DNA from 3 places in the Neobacillus sp. K501 genome. Region 2 is predicted to be linked to each of the others. Evidence: riboswitches for the same ligand, from Rfam matches in the RefSeq annotation. Region 2 holds a riboswitch; each other region holds the start of a gene.
What was found. Region 2 has a riboswitch for S-adenosylmethionine ahead of ACWM35_RS15195 (methionine ABC transporter ATP-binding protein). Riboswitches for the same ligand answer to the same signal wherever they lie in the genome.
Positions count from the first base shown of each region.

Region 1 (4,192 bases), on a different contig from region 2:
CGAAAGAATAACAAAGGGATTTTAATCGATTTCCTGAATATATAGGGTGAGCAGGTAATCGGAGGGATTGAAATGAGAGATGCCGTAAAAGCTTTTCTTACCACCATTAAAGAGCGTGAACATTTGTTGAAATTGATGGAAAACCTAGAAATGCTTGTAATTAAATTGGTTTATGAACAAAACACGATCGAAATGGCTTTTCATCGTGGTGCCGCAATCTTTCTAGAAGAGAATAAACAAAAAGCAATTTCCTGCGAGATTTCCGGTGATGCGGAGTCGATAAAAAGCCTAATAAAAGGTGAGAAAAAATTAAGATATTTTATGAGGGGCGGGCAGTTAAAAGTTACAGGCTCCTTTCGCACCATATTATTGCTAGAGTCGATATTTTATTTAACAAAGCCTGATGGACAAAAAAGAAAATTAATTTCCTAAAAAGCTATTGACGGCTTCTCCTACAATAGTGTATTATCTTTTTAAATATTCAATCAATAATGACAATTCAATAAATATCTTATCCAGAGAGGCGGAGGGACTGGCCCGACGATGCCCGGCAACCGGTTATACAACACGGTGCTAATTCCAGCAGAGTATTACTCTGAAAGATAAGAAGAGCGTACCGCCCCTCTTCTTGAAGAGGGGTTTTTATTATAGGCTAGTTTTTTGCTCTAGCGGAACATCGATAAGCGGAGAATTTTCCGCTAATCTCTATTTTGAAGCTTAGAAAGGGGAAATAAGCGGAGAATTTACTCTTATCTCTCTAAAAAAGGAGAAATATTAAAAAATTTATCTACTTAAGCGGAAATACTTCCCTTATTTTTATGGAAATAGGGTTATTTCCCGGATTAACCGGAATTTCTCCGCTTAATCCAACCACTTCGAAATCAGCCTAGATTACGATAAGAGACAATATTAAAATATAGGAGGAATGTTTGTATGGGAGAGAATCAAAAAAAATATCGTTTTGAAACACTAGGTGTTCATGGAGGACTATCTCCAGACCCGGTTACAGGAGCAAGAGCAGTACCGATTTACCAAAACAATGCCTATCAATTCAAAGATACAGAACATGCTGCAAACCTGTTTGCTTTAAAGGAGTCAGGCTACATATACACCCGTATTCATAACCCGACAACCACCGTCTTCGAAGAAAGAATTGCTCTCTTAGAGGGAGGGGTTGGAGCCCTTGCCGTGGCAAGTGGTATGGCCGCGATTACATTAGCCATTTTAAATATTGCTGAGGCTGGGGATGAAATTGTTTCAGCTTCTACTCTTTATGGCGGTACTTATAACCTATTTGCTGTTACCCTGCCTAAGTACGGGATCAAGGTGAAATTTGTCGACCCTGAGAACCCAGAGAATTTCCGTGATGCGATCACTGAAAAAACAAAGGCAGTATTTGCTGAAACAATTGGTAATCCGAGCCTTCGCGTTCTTGATATTGAAAAAGTAGCTGAGATTGCTCATGAGTCTGGTATTCCATTAATCATTGATAATACTTTTGCTACACCGTATTTATGCCGGCCAATCGAACATGGTGCCGATATAGTCGTTCATTCTGCCACGAAATGGCTTTTAGGCAATGGAACAACAACAGGCGGTGTCATAGTGGATGGTGGGAAATTTGACTGGAATTCAGCGAAATTCCCTGGGTTTACGACACCGGATGCCAGCTACCATGATCTTGTCTATGCAGAGGCACTAGGTGCAGTGGCCTACATTGTGAAAGCACGTGTACAGCTGCTGCGTGACTTAGGACCGTCACTTAGCCCACAAAATGCCTTTTTGTTTACGCTAGGTCTTGAAACCTTGCATGTACGGATGAAAGAGCATGTCGCCAATACAAAAGCGGTCGTGGAATATTTAGTGAATCACCCTGCGGTGGATTGGGTTTCCTACCCGGGTCATGCCTCCCATCCTGATTCCGAATTAGCAACGAAGTATTTGCCTAAAGGGGCAGGATCGATGATTGTGTTTGGAATTAAAGGCGGCCGAGAAGCAGGGGCAAAAGTAATTAATTCTGTGCAATTATTTGCTCATGTTGCCAATGTTGGCGATGCCAAAAGCCTTATTATTCATCCTGCCAGCACCACGCATCAGCAGTTAGATGCTGAGGGGTTAAAAGCTTCTGGTGTTTCCGAGGATTTAATTCGCCTCTCGATTGGAATCGAGAATGTGGACGATATCATCGAGGATTTAGAAGCGGCAATTGAGGCAGCGACAGGTGTTGGATCCCTAAAGGCAGAAGCTTAACTTTTTTTCGAAATAGGAAGAAAATTTCGTTGACAGCTCTTTTTATCCATGATACGATAGCTTTCGTAATAAAATAATTACTTTAATCAGTGAACGAATTAATTGAATATAGGATTGCTTAATGCTCTTATCAAGAGAGGTGGAGGGATGTGCCCGATGAAGCCCGGCAACCGTCAATATTTTATTGAAATGGTGCCAATTCACACAAAGCGTATGCTTTGGAAGATGGGAGAAAGGATTCATTTATGATGCCTTTCTGCCCGCCTGCAGAAAGGTTTTTTATTTTAGTAAAATAAGAATCTTTTCATATAAACAGTCAAAACCTATATGTAAGGCAAGAAACACATTCTGAATTTTCGTAATTATTATTTAACTTTCTGGATAAAAAGTAGGTGATTCGATGATTTCAATAAAAGATGTCCGAAAGATTTTTCCTTCCAAGCAGGGACAGCTCAAAGCGGTCGACAATGTGAATCTGGAAATTAAAGAAGGAGAAATATTTGGCGTCATTGGTTATAGTGGTGCAGGTAAAAGTACCTTAATCCGCATGTTAAATGGTTTGGAGCTGCCAACAGAAGGTTCTGTTACGGTTGCGGGCCGAGTGATATCAAAGATAAAAGGCAGTGAACTTCGGAAGGCACGTCAGGAAATTAGCATGATCTTTCAGCATTTCAACTTGCTCTGGTCGAGAACAGTAAGTGAGAATATCGCCTTCCCGCTAGAAATCGCTGGCGTGAAAGGGCCTGAAAGACAAAAGCGAGTTAACGAATTAATAAAATTAGTCGGATTAGAGGGTCGAGAAAATGCTTATCCTTCCCAACTAAGCGGCGGACAAAAACAGCGGGTTGGGATTGCTAGAGCACTTGCAAACAATCCAAAGGTTTTACTTTGTGACGAGGCAACCTCGGCACTTGATCCACAAACGACCGATTCGATTTTGGAATTATTGGTTGACATTAATAAAAGGCTTGGGCTAACAATCGTGTTAATTACGCACGAAATGCATGTCATTCGTAAAATTTGCCATCAGGTTGCTGTCATGGAAAGTGGCAAAGTGGTGGAACTTGGTCCTGTATTGGATGTATTCAAAAATCCACAGCAGCCGATTACAAAGAGATTCGTTCAACAGGTTACCGAGCCGGAAGAAACGAAAGAAACGGCGGAGCATCTTCTTGATCGTTACCATTCTGGTCAGGTTATCCAGCTTACGTTTATTGGGGAATCAGCTGAGCAGCCGGTTATCACCAATTTGATTCGTCATCATCAGGTGACCGTAAATATCCTCCAAGGGAAGATCTCACAAACGCAAAGCGGCTCCTATGGAACCTTGTTTATCCATTTAGATGGTGAGGTTGCAGAAGTGAATAAAGCGGTAGACTACATTCGCTCGCAGCAAGTTGGAGTGGAGGTGGTAACAAGTGAATAGTAATCAACCATATTTTCAAGAAATTGATTGGGAAGAAATGTGGGAAGCAACAGTCCAAACGCTTTATATGTCAGGAGTATCGGTCCTAGCTACATTTATTCTAGGAATTTTACTTGGTTTGCTGTTATTTCTAACTGGTAAAGGCAATCTCTGGGAAAACAAACCGGTCAACACCGTTATTGGAGCTTTTGTTAATATTTTTCGTTCGATTCCTTTTATTATCTTAATCGTACTATTAATTCCATTCACTAAGTTATTGGTTGGTACGATGATTGGTGAGAATGCTGCACTCCCTGCCTTAATTATTGGAGCCGCGCCGTTCTATGCACGAATGGTTGAGATTGGCTTGAGGGAAATTGATAAAGGTGTCATTGAAGCAGCAAAATCCATGGGGGCAACCACGAATACGATTATCTGGAAGGTTTTACTCCCAGAATCTATGCCAGCTCTAGTTTCTGGTATTACCGTTACGGCGATTGCGCTTGTTGGATATACAGCCATGGCCGGTGTCATTGG
Region 1 covers NZ_JBSLYA010000009.1:169,483-173,674, forward strand. Annotated here, with positions in the region: gene ACWM35_RS19485 (SCP2 sterol-binding domain-containing protein) at 73-432, shown strand; SAM riboswitch class I at 509-609, shown strand; gene ACWM35_RS19490 (O-acetylhomoserine aminocarboxypropyltransferase/cysteine synthase family protein) at 934-2,250, shown strand; SAM riboswitch class I at 2,375-2,482, shown strand; gene ACWM35_RS19495 (methionine ABC transporter ATP-binding protein) at 2,651-3,676, shown strand; gene ACWM35_RS19500 (methionine ABC transporter permease) at 3,714-4,192, shown strand, end outside.
Region 1: it holds a riboswitch for S-adenosylmethionine, as region 2 does, so the genes downstream of both, ACWM35_RS19495 (methionine ABC transporter ATP-binding protein) here and ACWM35_RS15195 (methionine ABC transporter ATP-binding protein) in region 2, are expected to answer to the same signal.

Region 2 (4,192 bases):
AAGTAGCTGGATTACCTGAACTAAAACAATTAATATTACAACGGTTGCAATCATAATCGTATTATCGTATCGATAATAACCAAACCGTATCGCTAAATCGCCGATTCCTCCGCCGCCAACGGTACCCGCCATCGCTGAAAAGCCAATTAAACTGATGAGCGTTAAGGTAACTCCAGAAATGATTCCAGACCTCGCTTCAAGCAGCAGTACATCTTTAATAATCATCCACGGTGTAGCACCGGCAGCAATGGCAGCTTCAATAACACCTTTATCAATCTCCCTTAACGCCGTTTCAACAATCCTTGCGAAAAACGGAATTGCCGCAGCTGTAAGTGAAACACTTGCCGCTGTCGGACCAATGGTTGTTCCTACTAAGAAATTTGTTAATGGAATAAGAGCTACTAGTAAAATGATGAACGGGATCGACCGCACCATATTTACGGCAAAGCCTAAAACATTTTGGATCAAACGATTTTCTAAAAACAAACCTTTATCGGTGATATATAATAGAATTCCAACTGGCAGTCCAATCACGATGGCTACTAGTAATGAAATGGTTATCATATAAATCGTTTGAAAAAAAGCGGTATTAATATCTGGAATGAGTTCCACGAGATGCTGAAAATCAAAGCCCATCACGTAACACCTCCACTTGCGCTGCCCGATTCTCGATATATTGAAGGGCAGCTCTGATTTCTTGTTTTTCACCATTCAGCTCCATAATAAAGATGCCGAGAGGGAATTCTTGAATATACTCAATCGAACCGTGGAGGAAGTTGCCTTTTACGTTAAATTGCTGAAGCATATCAGAAATGACCCCCTCTCCAGCTACTTTCCCTTTGAATGTCACCTTCACAATGGGTCCTTCGCATCCATTTAAAATGACTTCTGGTATTTCTAAGGAAACAACACTTTCAATAAACTCTTTTGTTAATTCCGTTTGAGGATTGGCAAAGATATCATAGACAGCACCTTCTTCTATGACTTTTCCATCCTGCATGATCGCCATCCGGTTGCAGATTTCCTTTACAACATCCATTTCATGGGTAATTAAAACAATGGTAATATTGAGTTCTTTATTGATTTTTTTTAATAGATTTAAAATCGACTTTGTTGTCGTTGGGTCGAGTGCAGATGTTGCTTCGTCACATAGTAACACCTTTGGGTTGTTGGCAAGCGCCCGCGCTATACCAACCCGCTGTTTTTGACCGCCGCTTAGCTGTGCGGGATAAACATCTCTTTTATCCGAAAGACCAACCATCTCAAGCAGCTCTTCTACCCTTTCTTTGATTTGGTCGGCTGGTATCTTGGCCGCCTTTAGGGAAAAAACAATATTCTCGAACACTGTTTTTTGGCTGATTAAGTAGAAATGCTGGAAGATCATCCCGATTTTTAACCGTGCCAGTCGAAGATTCTCACCCTTTAAAGAAGTTAGATCAATACCATCTACCGTAATACTTCCAGAGGTTGGCCGCTCTAGCAGATTAATACAGCGCAACAGCGAACTTTTTCCGGCACCTGAATAACCAACAATTCCAAATATCTCGCCCTCTTGCACGGATAACGAGACTTCATCAACACCTTTTATGCTCCCATTTTTTGTTTTATAAACTTTTGAAAGATTCCGAATTTCAATCATATGATTACCCTCTTTTTTTAAAAATCAAGAACAAAAAATGCCCCTTTCAACTGAAAGGGGCATCGAAATACATTCTATATCTCGACTTATCTTTCAGAATGAAAGTCATTCTGCAGGAATTGGCACCTTCCCAAAAAGGGGGTTGCCGGACGTCATAGGGCCTTGTCCCTCGGTCACTCTCGATAAGTTCAATTAATTATTAAATTAGGATTATTTAGATACTACTAAGCTATCTTTATTTTGTCAATCGTCTAAAAATAACCTTCACTTTCGTTAACCGCTTTCATTCCGATAAAATCAACCAAAATAGTAGGGTTAAAAAATTTTTTCAAACAGTTCGTCGTACGATCAAGTGGACGGGTATTTCCTCGTAAGTGAGCTTTTCATTATTTACAGCTTGATTAAAAAGCTTTCTTCCAATCTCAACAAGAGGGATTTCAATGGTTGTGATGTTCATCATTTTAGCAATCGGCTGATTATCAAAACCGATAATCGCAAGTTCATTGGGAATGGAAATGTTTTGCTGTTGGGCACAGGTAACAATTCCAGCAGCCACTTGGTCACCGGTGACTAATAAGGCAGATGGTGGATTAACCATCTGCTTAATCTGCTCAATCACTTGCTCTCCATCTTCAAAATACAAGCAATCATCAAAGATATATTCAGAGCGAAACGGTAACTTGTATTTTTCATTAAAATCCTTATAGGCCAATCCTCTAGCCTTACTGCTCGGACCTGTTTTGCGACCAATACAATAACCTATTTTTTGATGACCTTCACGATATAAATAATCCAAGGCAAAAGAAAAGTTTTTATAATGGTCGATGAAGGTGGAAGAAGCTTCTTTCCCTTTGGTATCTTCACAAAAAACAATTGGTCCATAAGGTAAGTATTCTTCAATTTTGGACCACTCACAAATTCTCGAACAAATGATGAGGGCATCAACCTGCTTTTGCTTAAGCATCCGTAATGCCTCTATTTCCCTGCTCCTCACATAATTGGTTTGGATTAATACTAGATTATAGTTTTGCTTTAATGCCTCAGTTGCAATTCCATTAACCAACTGGGCAAAGTATGGATGATTTGAAAATGGAATGACCACACCAACAAGAAAGGTCTTCCCTTTACTTAAATGAACGGCATTTATATTCCGCTGATAATTACTCTTTCGGATCGCTTCTAAAACGGCTTTTCTTTTTTCATCCTTCACATAAGGATGCTGGTTCAATACACGGGAAACAGTCGTGACTGAAACTCCCGCCATTTTTGCCAAATCCCGAATATTTGCCACGTTATCACCTTTTCACTAAATAACTTTTCAGTACCCCTTACATTTATTATTATCCTACCACATTTTTCATTCAGTCTCTTATTTGCATAATAGTTCCTTTTCATTATTGATTAATTATCCTAATTTGGGTAAAAATGGAGTTGTATAACGAATCTAATTTGGGAGTGAAGCAAATGTCTGTAGATGTTTATCTTAATTTTAATGGCAATTGCCGGGAAGCGGTAGAATTTTATGCCAAGGTTTTTGGTTCTGAAGTACCGAAAATGATGACTTTCGGTGAAACACCACAAGATCCAAATTATCCAATGCCGGAAGAAGCGAAAAATTTAGTTATGCACACAAGACTGAACATCGCTGGAAGCAATGTCATGTTTTCAGATACTTTCCCAGGCATGCCGTTTGTGGAAGGCAACAACATTACCCTTTCCTTAATCAGTAATAATACGGACGATCTTACCTCCTGGTTTAACCAATTAAAAGAAGGCGGCAAGGTAGGGATGGAGCTTCAAGAAACATTCTGGAGCAAGCTCTACGGTCAAGTAACCGATAAATTTGGAATTCACTGGCAGATTAACTACGACAATGGTGAAATGGCCTGGTAAAACGAAAAGCGGAAGCGCCTTGGTCAGGGGCATATAAAAAGGATAGGGAGCAGTTCCCTATCCTTTTGCATTACTTTTTATAAAATTCTAATCCTTCGTTACTCAATTTTTCTTCCCAAATAAACTGCAACACAGCTAATTCTTCAGAGTAGTCGGTTTTGGCTTCATCCTTATCATATTCAAGATTCTCGAGGATCTCCATCTCAAAGTTTTCTTCCCCCTGTTGCTTCCACGCCTTGGTTAATTCGCGATTGGGGTGAAATCCTGATTGCAACTTGACGATACTGCTGTTCATTCTTGCCTTTAAATTGGCCGTCGCTTCAAGGAAACACTTATTATCCGATTTTGAACGAATGATATAGATGCCCATCGGGTGCTTCATTTCTCTATACTGCAATTTTAATTCCTTTTTTCGATTACTCTCCATTTAATATCCCATCTCTTTCAAGATACTTGATAAAGTCCGCAGCCGTTCACCAATTAGCTCATCATCATGGCTAAGCGCCTGACTGAACAATTGAATATCTTCATCAATTTTTTCATTGTCCGTACAAACAGCAACCGTCATTGCATCACCTTGAATTCCTACTCTGTCGATCATCGGATTTTCTGGATCATACAATTTCTCATATTGATAGGCTTCGCGAAAATGAAGCTTGG
Region 2 covers NZ_JBSLYA010000006.1:171,066-175,257, forward strand. Annotated here, with positions in the region: gene ACWM35_RS15190 (methionine ABC transporter permease) at 1-636, opposite strand, end outside; gene ACWM35_RS15195 (methionine ABC transporter ATP-binding protein) at 626-1,639, opposite strand; SAM riboswitch class I at 1,723-1,828, opposite strand; gene ACWM35_RS15200 (LacI family DNA-binding transcriptional regulator) at 1,968-2,930, opposite strand; gene ACWM35_RS15205 (VOC family protein) at 3,104-3,532, shown strand; gene ACWM35_RS15210 (GIY-YIG nuclease family protein) at 3,603-3,959, opposite strand; gene ACWM35_RS15215 (DUF6530 family protein) at 3,960-4,192, opposite strand, start outside.

Region 3 (4,192 bases), on a different contig from region 2:
TTCAGTATGATAAAAATGATAACAGGATGTTAAATAAACTGTCAATAATTTTAATGATTATTTATAAAATTCTGGTTTTCGATCGGCAAAAATAGGAATTTGCTTTCGAACATTTTTTACAAGTTCTAAGTTAAGCTCTGCTGATAATATTTCTTCGTTGCTCCCAGCTTCTGCGATTACTTCCCCCCATGGGTCAATGATCATAGAATGTCCAGCAAATATATTATTGGGATCTTTTCCGGCACGATTACATGCAATAACGAAACATTGATTTTCAATGGCGCGAGCAATTAGCAATGCACGCCAGTGTGCTAAACGTGATTTAGGCCATTCCGCTACAACAAAAAGAACCTCCGCTCCCTGTTCCGTATGGGCCCGAATCCATTCCGGAAAGCGAATATCATAACAGATGACTCCCGCAAAAAGATGATTCTCTAATTCGAACAAGCCTTTTTCCGTTCCTGCTTCAAGGTATAGATGTTCATCCATCAGTTTAAAGAGATGTAGTTTACTATATTGATGGATTAGCTCTCCTTTTTTGTTGATGATAAGGAGGGTATTTTTTACCCCGTTTTCACCTCTGTTAGCTATGGACCCACCAACAAAATGTACCTGATATTTTTGTGCTAAACGTTTTAAAAAAGTGATAGAGTCCTGTCCATCCTTATCAGCAATTTCATCCAGTCGTGTTAAATCGTATCCTGTTGTCCATAATTCGGGCAGCACAATAATATCTGGAGTTTCCATCATGGCTCGGTCAATCAAACGTTCTGCTAATTGATAATTCTTACTTGGTTCACCAAAGCAAATATCCATTTGCAGGCAGGTTATTTTTAATTTCAAAAATGTTCACCCCATTGTAAATTTTGAGAAATTTTTCTTTACAAGCTTTTATAAAAGTTATATCATTTGTGACTAGAATTTCAACATAAAAAAATGAATGGGGTGAGACCATGAAACAATATCCACCATCAGAGCGATTAAAAAGTCTTCCAGACCAGTTTTTTGCTTCACTCGTGAAAAATGTGGGTCAATCGATTGCTGCAGGTCATGATGTGATTAATTTAGGACAAGGTAATCCTGATCAGCCTACTCCGGAACATATCGTGAGAAAATTGCAAGAGGCTGCAACTAATCCCGTTAATCATAAATATTCACCGTTTCAAGGACATCATTATTTAAAACAAGCTATTGCCGATTTTTATTTTAGAGAATACGGTGTTAACCTGGATCCCCATACAGAAGTGGCGATTTTATTTGGCGGTAAAGCTGGATTAGTAGAAATTCCTCAATGCTTATTAAATCCTGGTGATACTATTCTCGTCCCAGATCCAGGATATCCAGATTATTTATCAGGTGTTGCCCTAGCAAAAGCTGAGATGGTAACAATGCCGCTGCGAGAAAATAATCATTTTTTACCCGATTATAACGAAATACCAATAGATGACTTAGAAAAGGCAAAATTAATGTTCCTTAACTATCCAAATAATCCAACAGGGGCAACGGCGACGAAGGAATTTTTTGAAGAAACGGTTCTGCTTGCCAGCAAAAATAATCTTTGTGTGGTCCATGATTTTGCATATGGGGCAATTGGTTTCGATGATAAAAAACCACTGAGCTTTTTGCAAATTGAAGGAGCAAAAGAGGTTGGGATTGAAATCTACACCTTATCAAAAACCTACAATATGGCAGGATGGCGAGTTGGATTTGCTTTAGGGAATGAAAGTGTCATCTCGGCAATTGAGCTTTTGCAAGACCATCTTTATTGCAGTCTTTTTGGGGGAATCCAAGAGGCTGCTGCCGCGGCACTAAACGGTCCACAGAGATGTGTCAATGAATTAAATGAGTTATATGAGCGAAGAAGAAATGTGTTGATACAAGGTCTTCGATCCTTAGGATGGGATGTTAAGGCGCCAAAAGGATCATTTTTTGCTTGGCTAAAGGTTCCTGAGGAATTTTCCTCGGCTGAATTTGCTGATCTTCTTCTTAAGGAAGCACATATAGCGGTTGCACCTGGCATTGGCTTCGGGGAATTGGGTGAAGGCTATGTCCGAGTTGGACTCCTAACATCCGAAGAAAGACTTGAAGAAGCAGTCAGAAGAATCGGCACTTTAAAAATTTTTAAAAAATAGATTGACAAACATTTTATTCTTGGAATAATCTTAAATAAAGTTTAACAACATGGAAATGTATAATATACGATCGTTTTCTTATCAAGAGCAGGCGGAGGGAAAAGCCCTATGAAGCCCGGCAACCGACTTAATTTTTGTGTTAAGCACGGTGCTAATTCTTGCAGCGATGATGCTGAAAGATGAGAAGATGTTAGTAAGTGACACTAACCTCTTCTTTTTTGAAGAGGTTTTTTTATACGTTAAGAAGGTATAAAATTTTAGCAAAGAAGATATTTCGACGTAGTTAAAATTTTTAGGAATTAAGTATAAGTGCAACTAGGCAATCGCCTGCGCCTTACGGCTTGGCGCTAGCCAAGTTTTCTTTACGTTTTTGGAAAAAGGAAGTGTTTGAATGACGGAACTAATTGCAACTTATGTGGTAAATGACGAAAAATATCCGGAAAAAAAAGCAGAGGAAATTGCTTTAGGTTTAACTGTTGGTTCGTGGACGAACTTACCTGAGCTTGAGCAAAGTCAACTTCGGAAGCATAAAGGCCGGGTGGTTTCCATTGAAGGAAATACATCTGAATTGGGAGAACAATCGCTAATTCGAATTGCCTACCCAACAATCAATTTTTCAAATGATTTACCTGCTATTTTAACAACTGTATTTGGAAAGCTGTCATTGGATGGGAAAATCAAATTATTAGATTTGAAGTTTGAGCAGGAATTAAAAAGCCATTTACCTGGTCCTAGATTTGGTATCGAGGGACTGAGGGAGAAAATTGGTGTATTTAATCGACCGCTGTTAATGAGTATTTTTAAAGGGATTCTTGGGAAGGATCTTTCTTTCTTAACCGAGCAGCTTAAGCAACAAGCCCTCGGTGGTGTTGATTTTGTAAAAGATGATGAAATTCTCTTTGAAAATGAATTGACTCCATTTGAAAAAAGAATTTCTGCCGGAAAAATAGTTCTTGAAGAAGTATTTGAGCAAACTGGACAGCGCACTTTATATGCAGTCAACCTAACCGGAAGAACATCACAGCTGAAGGAGAAAGCTAAACGTGCTGCGGAGCTTGGTGCTGATTTACTATTATTCAATGTTTTTTCATATGGATTGGATGTTCTGCAAGAATTGCGAGAGGAGGATGAAATCAGTCTGCCAATTATGGCCCATCCCGCAGTTAGTGGGGCTTTAACCTCATCCTCTCAGTACGGATTATCTCATTCGTTATTACTCGGGAAGCTACTCCGTTATGCAGGTGCTGATTTATCGTTATTCCCATCCCCATACGGAACTGTAGCATTAGAGAAAGCACAAGCTTTGTCAATTGCCAAGGAATTAACAAGAGAAGATGTCTTTAAAAGGGCATTTCCAGTTCCGTCTGCAGGTATACATCCCGGATTAGTCTCATTATTAATACGTGATTTTGGGGTGGATTCTGTCATAAATGCAGGTGGAGGGGTACATGGCCACCCAGATGGTGCTCGCGGTGGCGGTCTTGCCTTCCGTCAAGCAATTGATGTAAGTCTTCAAGGGAAAAGCTTAGCCAGCGGAGCTGAAAGTTATTCCGAACTTAATAAAGCTCTTCAGTTGTGGGGCAATGCTGAGGTGACAATCTAAATGAGTAAGCCTGTCATTTACTGTGATTTTGATGGAACCATCACAGAAAGCGATAATATCATTGCCATAATGAAAAAATTTGCACCCCCAAATTGGGAAGAAATCAAGGATCGAATCCTTGCCCGAGAAATTTCAATTAGTGAAGGAGTAGGGCAGCTTTTTGCGGCATTACCAAGCAGCAAAAGAGATGAAATCACAAGCTTTGTGATTGAAAATGCCAAAATTCGTGAAGGATTTGCGGAGTTTGTTGATTTTGTTCGGTCCGAACAGATTCCACTTTATATTGTCAGCGGAGGAATTGATTTCTTTGTTTATCCCATTCTTGAGAGATATGGTCCGTTTGAAGGGATTTACTGTAATGAAGCCGATTTTTCAGGAGAAACCATCAAGATTCTTTGGCCGTATGATTGTGACTCAGGCTGCGAAAATAAATGCGGCTGCTGCAAACCAAGTATTA
Region 3 covers NZ_JBSLYA010000001.1:569,548-573,739, reverse strand. Annotated here, with positions in the region: gene ACWM35_RS02820 (carbon-nitrogen family hydrolase) at 58-843, opposite strand; gene ACWM35_RS02815 (aminotransferase class I/II-fold pyridoxal phosphate-dependent enzyme) at 954-2,132, shown strand; SAM riboswitch class I at 2,208-2,318, shown strand; gene mtnW (2,3-diketo-5-methylthiopentyl-1-phosphate enolase) at 2,524-3,735, shown strand; gene ACWM35_RS02805 (2-hydroxy-3-keto-5-methylthiopentenyl-1-phosphate phosphatase) at 3,736-4,192, shown strand, end outside.
Region 3: it holds a riboswitch for S-adenosylmethionine, as region 2 does, so the genes downstream of both, mtnW (2,3-diketo-5-methylthiopentyl-1-phosphate enolase) here and ACWM35_RS15195 (methionine ABC transporter ATP-binding protein) in region 2, are expected to answer to the same signal.